Regions from separate parts of the Streptomyces sp. NPDC051064 genome, predicted to be linked through region 1. Evidence: predicted binding sites of a transcription regulator. Region 1 holds the regulator's gene; each other region holds the start of a gene.
What was found. The regulator HrcA, encoded in region 1, represses chaperone genes, less so after heat shock. The targets are predictions, from matches to a motif close to TTNGCACTCNGNNNNNCNGAGTGCNAA.

Region 2: the regulator HrcA is predicted to act here: its motif matches at 1,819-1,845, upstream of groL (chaperonin GroEL).
Region 3: the regulator HrcA is predicted to act here: its motif matches at 1,538-1,564, upstream of groES (co-chaperone GroES).

Annotation. Positions count from the first base shown of each region.
Region 1 is NZ_JBITFK010000001.1:920,248-923,519, reverse strand. It holds gene ACIBCU_RS04425 (DUF3097 domain-containing protein) at 1-189, opposite strand, end outside; gene ACIBCU_RS04420 (MBL fold metallo-hydrolase) at 215-937, opposite strand; gene hrcA (heat-inducible transcriptional repressor HrcA) at 1,103-2,119, shown strand; gene dnaJ (molecular chaperone DnaJ) at 2,120-3,259, shown strand.
Region 2 is NZ_JBITFK010000012.1:38,475-41,746, reverse strand. It holds gene thrC (threonine synthase) at 1-742, shown strand, start outside; gene ACIBCU_RS34040 (MoaD/ThiS family protein) at 770-1,045, shown strand; gene ACIBCU_RS34035 (cold-shock protein) at 1,493-1,699, shown strand; gene groL (chaperonin GroEL) at 2,010-3,272, shown strand, end outside.
Region 3 is NZ_JBITFK010000002.1:296,641-299,912, forward strand. It holds gene ACIBCU_RS08210 (methyltransferase domain-containing protein) at 1-402, opposite strand, end outside; gene ACIBCU_RS08215 (polysaccharide deacetylase family protein) at 493-1,446, shown strand; gene groES (co-chaperone GroES) at 1,721-2,029, shown strand; gene groL (chaperonin GroEL) at 2,128-3,272, shown strand, end outside.

The DNA.
Region 1 (3,272 bases):
GACCCGGTGCTTGCCGAAGCGGTCCTCCAGCGTGACCGTCGGCCCCTGGGCCGTCTTCTCGCACCGGATCACCGCCCCGCAGAAGCCGGTGACGGCCTCCTCGACCACCAGATCGGGCTCGGCGGGGACCTCGGGGGCGGGGGCGGACTTCTTCCACGGCGGAGTCAGATCCGGCTGGTAGCTGCGCATGGCAGCACGATAATCGGGGCCGCGTTCACGACACGCCGAACCGGACCGCCAGTTGCTCGCGCTGCGCCCGGACGAACGCCGCGTCCACCACCGCCCCGTGCCCCGGCACGTACAGCGCGTCCTCGCCGCCCAGCTCCAGCAGCCGGTCCAGCGCGGCCGGCCAGTGGGAGGGGGCCGCGTCCCGGCCCGCCTGCGGTTCGCCGGACTCCTCGACCAGATCGCCGCAGAGCACCACGACGGGGGAGCCCGGCACCAGCACCGCGAGGTCGTGGCCGCTGTGACCGGGCCCCACATTGGCCAGCAGCACCTGGAAGCCGCCGCCGAGATCGAGCGTCCACTCGCCGCTCACCTGGTGCCGCGGGGCCACCAGGGCGTCCGTGGCCGCCGTGGCGTCCGCCTCGCCCATCCCGTGCCGCAGCGCGTCGGCGCGCAGCTCCTCGGCGCCCCGCCCCAGCAGCTCCGCCGTGCCGACCGCCCCGTAGACCTCCGCCCCGGAGAAGGCGGCGGTGCCCAGCACATGGTCGAAGTGCGGATGGCTGAGTGCGATATGTGTCACCCTGCGGCCCAGCAGGCCCTCGGCCTGGGTGCGCAGCTCGACCCCCTCGCGGAGCGTCGCGCCGGTGTCGTAGAGCAGCGCACCGTCCGGCCCTGCCACCAGCGCGGCGGTCGCGTCCCAGACGGGGAGGCGCCGCCGCCCCGTACCGTTGCCCAACCGCTCCCAGCCGAACTCTTCCCAAGAGACGTCCATACGGCGACGCTATCGGCAACGACCTGCGCGATCCCACGACGGCGTGGCCGGTCGCCCTTGCCCCTGGCCCACCCCGCCCCCGTACACTGACCGGGGGGATTGCTGGCACTCGAACGCACAGAGTGCCAGGCAGACGCCGAAGAACCACAGCTGGAGGTGTGCGCGGTGCTCAGCGAACGCAGACTCGAAGTGCTGCGCGCCATCGTTCAGGACTATGTCGGCACCGAGGAGCCCGTCGGCTCCAAGGCGCTCACGGAGCGGCACAGCCTCGGGGTCTCCCCGGCGACTGTCCGCAACGACATGGCGGTGCTGGAGGACGAGGGCTTCATCGCCCAGCCGCACACGAGTGCGGGGCGCATTCCGACGGACAAGGGCTATCGTCTCTTCGTCGACAAACTCGCGGGCGTCAAGCCGCTGTCGTCGCCGGAGCGCCGGGCCATTCAGAATTTCCTCGACGGCGCGGTCGACCTCGACGACGTCGTGGGCCGCACGGTCCGGCTGCTCGCGCAGCTGACCAGGCAGGTCGCCGTCGTGCAGTACCCCTCGCTGACCCGGTCGACGGTCCGGCACGTGGAGCTGCTGTCGCTGGCCCCGGCCCGGCTGATGCTCGTCCTCATCACGGACACGGGCCGGGTCGAACAGCGTATGATCGACTGCCCTGCACCGTTCGGTGACACGTCACTGGCCGATCTGCGGGCCCGGCTCAACAGCCGGGTCGTCGGACGACGCTTCGCGGACGTCCCCCGGCTGGTGCAGGACCTGCCGGAGTCCTTCGAGAACGAGGACCGGGGAACCGTGTCGACGGTGCTCTCCGTCCTCCTCGAGACTCTGGTCGAAGAGACGGAGGAGCGGCTGATCATCGGCGGCACCTCCAATCTCACCCGCTTCGGGCACGACTTCCCTGTGATGATCCGGCCGGTGCTGGAGGCATTGGAGGAGCAGGTCGTGCTGCTGAAGCTGCTCGGTGAGGCAACGGACTCAGGCATGACCGTACGGATCGGGCACGAGAACGCCCACGAGGGCCTCAACTCCACGTCCGTCGTCGCGGTCGGCTACGGTTCGGGCGACGAGGCAGTCGCCAAACTCGGCGTGGTCGGACCGACCCGCATGGACTACCCCGGAACGATGGGAGCGGTACGCGCAGTGGCACGTTACGTCGGACAGATCCTGGCGGATTCGTAAGTGGCCACGGACTACTACGCCGTACTAGGCGTGCGCCGCGACGCATCTCAGGACGAGATCAAGAAGGCATTCCGTCGGCTCGCACGCGAGCTGCACCCGGATGTCAACCCGGATCCGAAGACCCAGGAGCGGTTCAAGGAGATCAACGCCGCTTACGAGGTGCTGTCGGACCCGCAGAAGAAGCAGGTCTACGACCTCGGCGGCGACCCGCTGTCCCAGTCGGGCGGCGGCGGTGGCGCGGGAGGGTTCGGAGCCGGAGGCTTCGGCAACTTCAGCGACATCATGGACGCGTTCTTCGGCAACGCCGGGCAGCGCGGGCCCCGTTCGCGGACCCGGCGGGGCCAGGACGCCATGATCCGGCTGGAGATCGACCTCAACGAGGCGGCCTTCGGCACGACCAAGGACATCCAGGTCGACACGGCGGTCGTCTGCACGACCTGCAGTGGCGAGGGCGCCGCACCCGGCACCTCCGCGCAGACCTGTGACATGTGCCGCGGCCGCGGCGAGGTCTCCCAGGTCACGAGGTCCTTCCTCGGCCAGGTCATGACCTCGCGGCCCTGCCCGCAGTGCCAGGGCTTCGGCACGGTCGTGCCGACCCCGTGCCCCGAGTGCGCCGGTGACGGCCGCATCCGCTCGCGGCGCACCCTCACCGTGAAGATCCCCGCCGGTGTCGACAACGGCACCCGGATCCAGCTCGCGGGCGAGGGCGAGGTCGGCCCCGGCGGCGGCCCCGCCGGCGACCTGTACGTCGAGATCCACGAGGTCTCGCACGCCGTGTTCCAGCGGCGCGGCGACGACCTGCACTGCACGGTCACCATCCCGATGACCGCCGCGGCGCTCGGCACCCAGGTGCCGCTGGAGACGCTCGACGGGCTGGAGGAGATCGACATCAGGCCGGGCACCCAGTCCGGCCAGTCGGTCCCGCTGCACGGGCGCGGCATCACGCACCTGCGTGGCGGCGGGCGCGGCGACCTGATCGTGCACGTCGAGGTCATGACCCCGACGAAGATGGACCCCGAGCAGGAGCGCCTCCTGCGGGAGCTGGCCAAGCTGCGCGGCGAGGAGCGGCCCACCGGTCAGTTCCAGCCCGGGCAGCAGGGGCTCTTCTCCCGCCTGAAGGACGCCTTCAACGGCCGCTGAACCCTGTCACCGC
Region 2 (3,272 bases), on a different contig from region 1:
CGCGGTGTACGGCGGCGAGCTGGTCGGCATCGAGGGCAATTACGACGACGTCAACCGCTTCTGCTCGGAGCTCATCGGCGACCCGCTCGGCGAGGGCTGGGGCTTCGTCAACGTCAACCTCCGGCCGTACTACGGCGAGGGCTCCAAGACCCTGGCGTACGAGATCTGTGAGCAGCTCGGCTGGCAGCTGCCCGACCAGCTCGTCATCCCGATCGCGTCCGGCTCGCAGCTCACGAAGATCGACAAGGGGCTGCAGGAGCTGATCAAGCTCGGCCTCGTCGAGGACAAGCCGTACAAGATCTTCGGCGCCCAGGCCGAGGGCTGCTCGCCGGTCTCCACCGCCTTCAAGGCCGGCCACGACGTCGTGCGTCCGCAGAAGCCGAACACCATCGCCAAGTCCCTGGCGATCGGCAACCCGGCCGACGGCCCTTACGTCCTGGACATCGCCCGGCGCACCGGCGGCGCCGTGGAGGACGTGAACGACGAGCAGGTGGTCGACGCGATCAAGCTGCTGGCCCGCACCGAGGGCATCTTCGCGGAGACCGCGGGCGGGGTGACGGTCGGTGTGACGAAGAAGCTGATCGACGCCGGCCTGCTCGACCCGGCCCTCACCACCGTCGTCCTGAACACCGGCGACGGACTGAAGACGCTCGACGCGGTCGCCCCCACGACCGGCCTGTCGGCGACGATCCGGCCCAGCCTGGACGCGTTCCGCGACGCGGGCCTCGCCGCCGCCAACTGACACCCGAGACCGAAGGAAGGCACCCACATGAGCGTCAAGGTCCGTATCCCCACCATCCTCCGCACCTACACGGGCGGTCAGGCCGAGGTCCCGGCCGAGGGTGCGACCCTCTCCGAGGTCATCGCGTCCCTGGAGCAGAACCACCCGGGCATCGGCGCCCGTGTCCTGGACGACCAGGGCAAGCTGCGCCGCTTCGTCAACGTGTACGTCAACGACGACGACGTGCGCTTCGAGGGCGGCCTGGACGCGGTCACCCCGGACGGCGCGGGCGTCTCGATCATCCCGGCCGTCGCCGGAGGCTGATCTCCCGACACGGTCACGGGCCCGACCGGCGGCCCGACCGCACGGCGTGAGCGATATGACCCCCTCCGCGAGAAGCGGAGGGGGTCATTCTGCATGGTTGAGCACGGTACAGTTGGGGAAGTCCCCGCAGCTGCCCGTGCCGCCCGCATATGAGAATGCGCCCGGCCGCGACAAGAAGCAGCCAAAGTAAGTGAACTCCTTGTGGCATAAGTGGCCTTTGTCAGGCCCGACTTGCCCTGGAATCTTATGAGTTCCCCCATTGCGTGCGGTCACCCGTGCCCAGAATTCTCGTCCGATTGACCTGTTGCAGAGGGCAGTTGGGCAGATACATTCGGCCGCGGTCGACGCGTTCCGGCGCACGCCACCCTCTCCTGTCGGAGGGTGAGTTCTGACCCGGGCCCGCGAAGTGCGGTGCTCGTGCAAGGGCCAGTAATAGGGGAGTTAGGCATGGCTCAGGGCACCGTCAAGTGGTTCAACGCGGAGAAGGGGTACGGCTTCATCGCGGTCGACGGTGGTGCGGATGTTTTCGTCCACTACAGCGCGATCCAGATGGACGGGTACCGCACCCTCGAAGAGGGTCAGCGAGTTGAATTCGAGATCTCGCAGGGCCAGAAGGGGCCGCAGGCGGACATGGTCAAGCTCGCCGTCGGCTGAGCTCGGCGCGGTCGTCCGACGACACTACTCACGCACGTGAGGCCCGTACCCCGGCCAGGGATACGGGCCTCACGTGCGTCCTCGTCCGCCCGAAGGTTGTCCACATCCCGAGGGTGACGCTTGCACTCGTAGGGGTCGAGTGCTAATCATTGGCGTTAGCACTCTCCAGGTGAGAGTGACAGAAAACTTGGACCGGGCCGGTGAGGCCCGCAGGCTCCGTGGGGCAAGGAACCACTGAGCACGCTGGCCGTCCGTCGCGGGCGCCACTCGGTCCGGAGAAATCCACCCCTGTCCGGGAGGACCACTTCACATGGCCAAGATCATCGCGTTCGACGAGGAGGCACGGCGCGGTCTCGAGCGCGGGATGAACCAGCTCGCCGACGCCGTCAAGGTCACCCTCGGCCCCAAGGGCCGTAACGTCGTCCTCGAGAAGAAGTGGGGCGCGCCCACGATCACCAACGATGGTGTTTCCATCGCCAAGGAGATCGAGCTCGAGGACCCGTACGAGAAGATCGGTGCGGAGCTGGTCAAGGAGGTCGCCAAGAAGACGGACGACGTCGCCGGCGACGGTACGACCACCGCCACCGTTCTCGCCCAGGCGCTCGTCCGCGAGGGCCTGCGCAACGTCGCCGCGGGTGCCAACCCGATGGCTCTGAAGCGTGGCATCGAGAAGGCCGTCGAGGCCGTCTCCGCCGCTCTGCTGGAGCAGGCGAAGGACGTGGAGACCAAGGAGCAGATCGCTTCGACGGCCTCCATCTCCGCCGCCGACACCGAGATCGGCGCCAAGATCGCCGAGGCGATGGACAAGGTCGGCAAGGAAGGCGTCATCACCGTCGAGGAGTCCCAGACCTTCGGTCTGGAGCTCGAGCTCACCGAGGGTATGCGCTTCGACAAGGGCTACATCTCGGCGTACTTCGCCACCGACATGGAGCGTATGGAGTCGTCCTTCGACGACCCGTACATCCTGATCGTCAACTCCAAGATCAGCAACGTGAAGGACCTCCTTCCGCTGCTCGAGAAGGTCATGCAGTCGGGCAAGCCCCTGCTGATCATCGCGGAGGACGTCGAGGGCGAGGCCCTGTCGACCCTGGTCGTCAACAAGATCCGTGGCACCTTCAAGTCCGTCGCCGTCAAGGCTCCGGGCTTCGGTGACCGCCGCAAGGCCATGCTCGGCGACATCGCCATCCTCACCGGTGGCACCGTCATCTCCGAGGAGGTCGGTCTCAAGCTGGAGAACGCCGGTCTCGACCTGCTCGGCACCGCTCGCAAGGTCGTCATCACCAAGGACGAGACGACCATCGTCGACGGTGGCGGCGAAAGCGACCAGGTCCAGGGTCGCGTCAAGCAGATCCGTGCCGAGATCGAGAACTCCGACTCGGACTACGACCGCGAGAAGCTCCAGGAGCGCCTCGCGAAGCTGGCCGGCGGCGTGGCCGTCATCAAGGCCGGCGCCGCCACCGAGGTGGAGCTCAAGGAGCGCAAGCACCGCATCGAGGACGCGGTGCGCAACGCCAAGGCCGCCGTCGAGGAGGGCATCGTCGCCGGTGGTGGCGTGGCTCTGCTCCAGGCCTCG
Region 3 (3,272 bases), on a different contig from region 1:
CGAGATGCCCGCCCTGGCCAGGGCGATCGCGTCCCCGCCGATGCCGCAGCACAGGTCGGCGACGCTCCGTACGCCGAGCTCCGCGAACCGCCCGGCCCGGTAGCCGGCGACCGAGGTGCGTGTCGCCTGCTCCACGCCGTCGGGGGTGAAGAACATGCGGTACGCGTCCGCCGCCCCGAACTTCGCCACCGCGCGCTGACGCAGCCGCGCCTGGCCGAGCGCCGCCGACACGAGGGCGGCGGGGTGCGTGCGGCGCAGCCGGGTCGCGGTCGCCAGCTCCCGGGCGGGGTCGTGGTCGCGCAGCTCGTCCAGGAGCGCCGCGCCTTCGGGGGTGCGGAGGGCGGCGAAGGCGGCGAGCGGGTCGGCCGGGCCGGCCTGATCGGCAGGGGGAAAGGCGTTCACCAGTCCATTGTGAGCCAGCCGGGGGACCCGGCGGGTCCCCCGGAGGTGTCGCCGGAGACGGCCGGTGGCCCGGTGGCAGGATGCGGCGCCATGCAGCTAGTACGACAAAACGACAAAAGAGTACCGAAGCGCCACAGGCCGGTCTGCGCGGTCCTGGTCGCCCTGCTGACCGGTGCCGCTGCCTCCGGGTGTGGCGACGGTGCGGACGAAGGGGCCGCCGGGCGGCAGAAGCCGGTGGCCGGGCAGCCGGGTGCCGCCGCCGCGCAGGCGGGCCCCGCCGCGGCCGAGGCGAAGGCGAAGGCCGAGGCCGAGCGGCTGAAGCGGGCGGTCGCTGCCCGTACCGCCGTCGCGAGGAAGTGGGGCCTGGCCAAGGTCCCGCTCGTCGCACCCGCGCCGCCGGCCGAGAAGCCGCACATCACCACCCGTGAGGGCTTCGAGGTCGAGGGCGCGGAGGATCTGCCGCCGGTCTTCACCACCGTGCCGACCAAGGAGCGGGTCGTCTTCCTGACGATGGACGACGGCGCGGAGAAGGATCCTGAACTGCTGCGGATGATGTCGGAGCTGAACATCCCGTACAGCGCCTTCCTCAGCGACTACGAAGTCAGTGAGGACTACGGCTACTTCAAGGACATGCAGGCCCGGGGTGTCACCCTCAGCAACCACACGCTCAACCACCGCTATCTCCCGGGGCTCTCCCGGGAGGAGCAGCAGCGGGAGATCTGTGGCTCGCAGGACAAGATCGAGAAGTTCCTGGGGAAGCGGCCCACCCTCTTCCGCCCGCCGTACGGCAATTACAACGGCGACACCCTGCGCATCGCCAGGTCCTGCGGCATCAAGGCCGTGCCCCTGTGGGCCGCCGAGGCGTTTCCCGACCACATGGAGTGGCGCGAGTGGGACCAGGACCTGCACCCCGGCGACATCATCCTCACCCACTTCCGGGGGCGTGAGGACTGGGACGGCTCCATGGCCGACATGATCCGCAACGTCATGAAGACGGTCACCGACAAGGGATACGCCGTGGCCAGGCTGGAGGACTACGTCTGACGGGCGGTCATCCGCCGTGCGGAACCCTGTGGAGATCTCCCGCGTTGTCCGGGCGTGCGCCGGTCCCACGGCGCCACGCGAGGGTGGTGAATTGGCACTCCGCTTGACCGAGTGCTAATCGCGGTCATAGTGTCAGTGCTGGCACTCCCCCAGGGAGAGTGCCAGAACAGCTGCGCGACAGGGCAGGTCCGGCACCCGCGACGACGGATCGGTCCGGTCGGGCATCCCACAGACTGTTAAACCCCGTGAGATCTCCGAAGGGGGAGACCGGATCGTGTCGACCACCAGCTCCAAGGTTGCGATCAAGCCGCTCGAGGACCGCATTGTGGTCCAGCCGCTCGACGCCGAGCAGACCACGGCTTCCGGCCTGGTCATTCCGGACACCGCCAAGGAGAAGCCCCAGGAGGGCGTCGTCCTGGCCGTGGGCCCGGGCCGCTTCGAGAACGGCGAGCGCCTGCCGCTCGACGTCAAGACCGGCGATGTCGTTCTGTACAGCAAGTACGGCGGCACCGAGGTGAAGTACAACGGCGAGGAGTACCTCGTCCTCTCGGCGCGCGACGTTCTCGCGATCGTCGAGAAGTAGTTCACCCACGTTTGCTTCTGTTCTGCGCCCCTGGCCCCCTGCGAAATCACTAGCCGGGCGGCGAGGGGCGCAGTTCGTTTGAGAGGACAGCTCAGCCCATGGCGAAGATTCTGAAGTTCGACGAGGACGCCCGTCGCGCCCTTGAGCGCGGCGTCAACAAGCTTGCCGACACGGTGAAGGTGACGATCGGCCCGAAGGGCCGCAACGTCGTCATCGACAAGAAGTTCGGCGCTCCCACCATCACCAACGACGGTGTCACCATCGCGCGCGAGGTCGAGCTCGACGACCCGTACGAGAACCTCGGTGCCCAGCTGGTGAAGGAGGTGGCGACCAAGACCAACGACGTAGCGGGTGACGGCACCACCACCGCCACCGTGCTCGCCCAGGCCCTCGTCCGCGAAGGCCTGCGCAACGTCGCCGCGGGCGCGTCCCCGGCCGCCCTGAAGAAGGGCATCGACGCCGCCGTGAAGGCCGTGTCCGAGGAGCTCCTCGCGACCGCCCGCCCGATCGACGACAAGGCCGACATCGCCGCCGTGGCCGCGCTCTCCGCGCAGGACCCGCAGGTCGGCGAGCTCATCGCGGACGCGATGGACAAGGTCGGCAAGGACGGTGTCATCACCGTCGAGGAGTCCAACACCTTCGGTCTGGACCTCGAGTTCACCGAGGGCATGGCCTTCGACAAGGGCTACCTGTCCCCGTACATGGTGACCGACCAGGAGCGTATGGAGGCCGTCCTCGACGACCCGTACATCCTGATCCACCAGGGCAAGATCGGCTCCATCCAGGAGCTGCTCCCGCTGCTGGAGAAGGTCATCCAGGCCGGCGCATCCAAGCCGCTCCTGATCATCGCCGAGGACGTCGAGGGCGAGGCGCTCTCCACCCTCGTCGTCAACAAGATCCGTGGCACCTTCAACGCCGTCGCGGTGAAGGCCCCGGGCTTCGGTGACCGCCGCAAGGCCATGCTCGGCGACATCGCCACCCTCACCGGTGCGACCGTCATCGCCGAGGAGGTCGGCCTCAAGCTCGACCAGGCCGGTCTGGACGTGCTGGGCACCGCCCGCCGCGTCACCGTCTCCAAGGACGACACGACCATCGTCGACGGCGGCGGCGACTCCGCCGACGTCAAGGGCCGCGTCAACCAGATCAAGGCCGAGATCGAGTCCACGGACTCCGACTGGGACCGCGAGAAGCTCCAGGAGCGCCTCGCGAAGCTGGCCGGCGGCGTGTGCGTGATCCGTGTCGG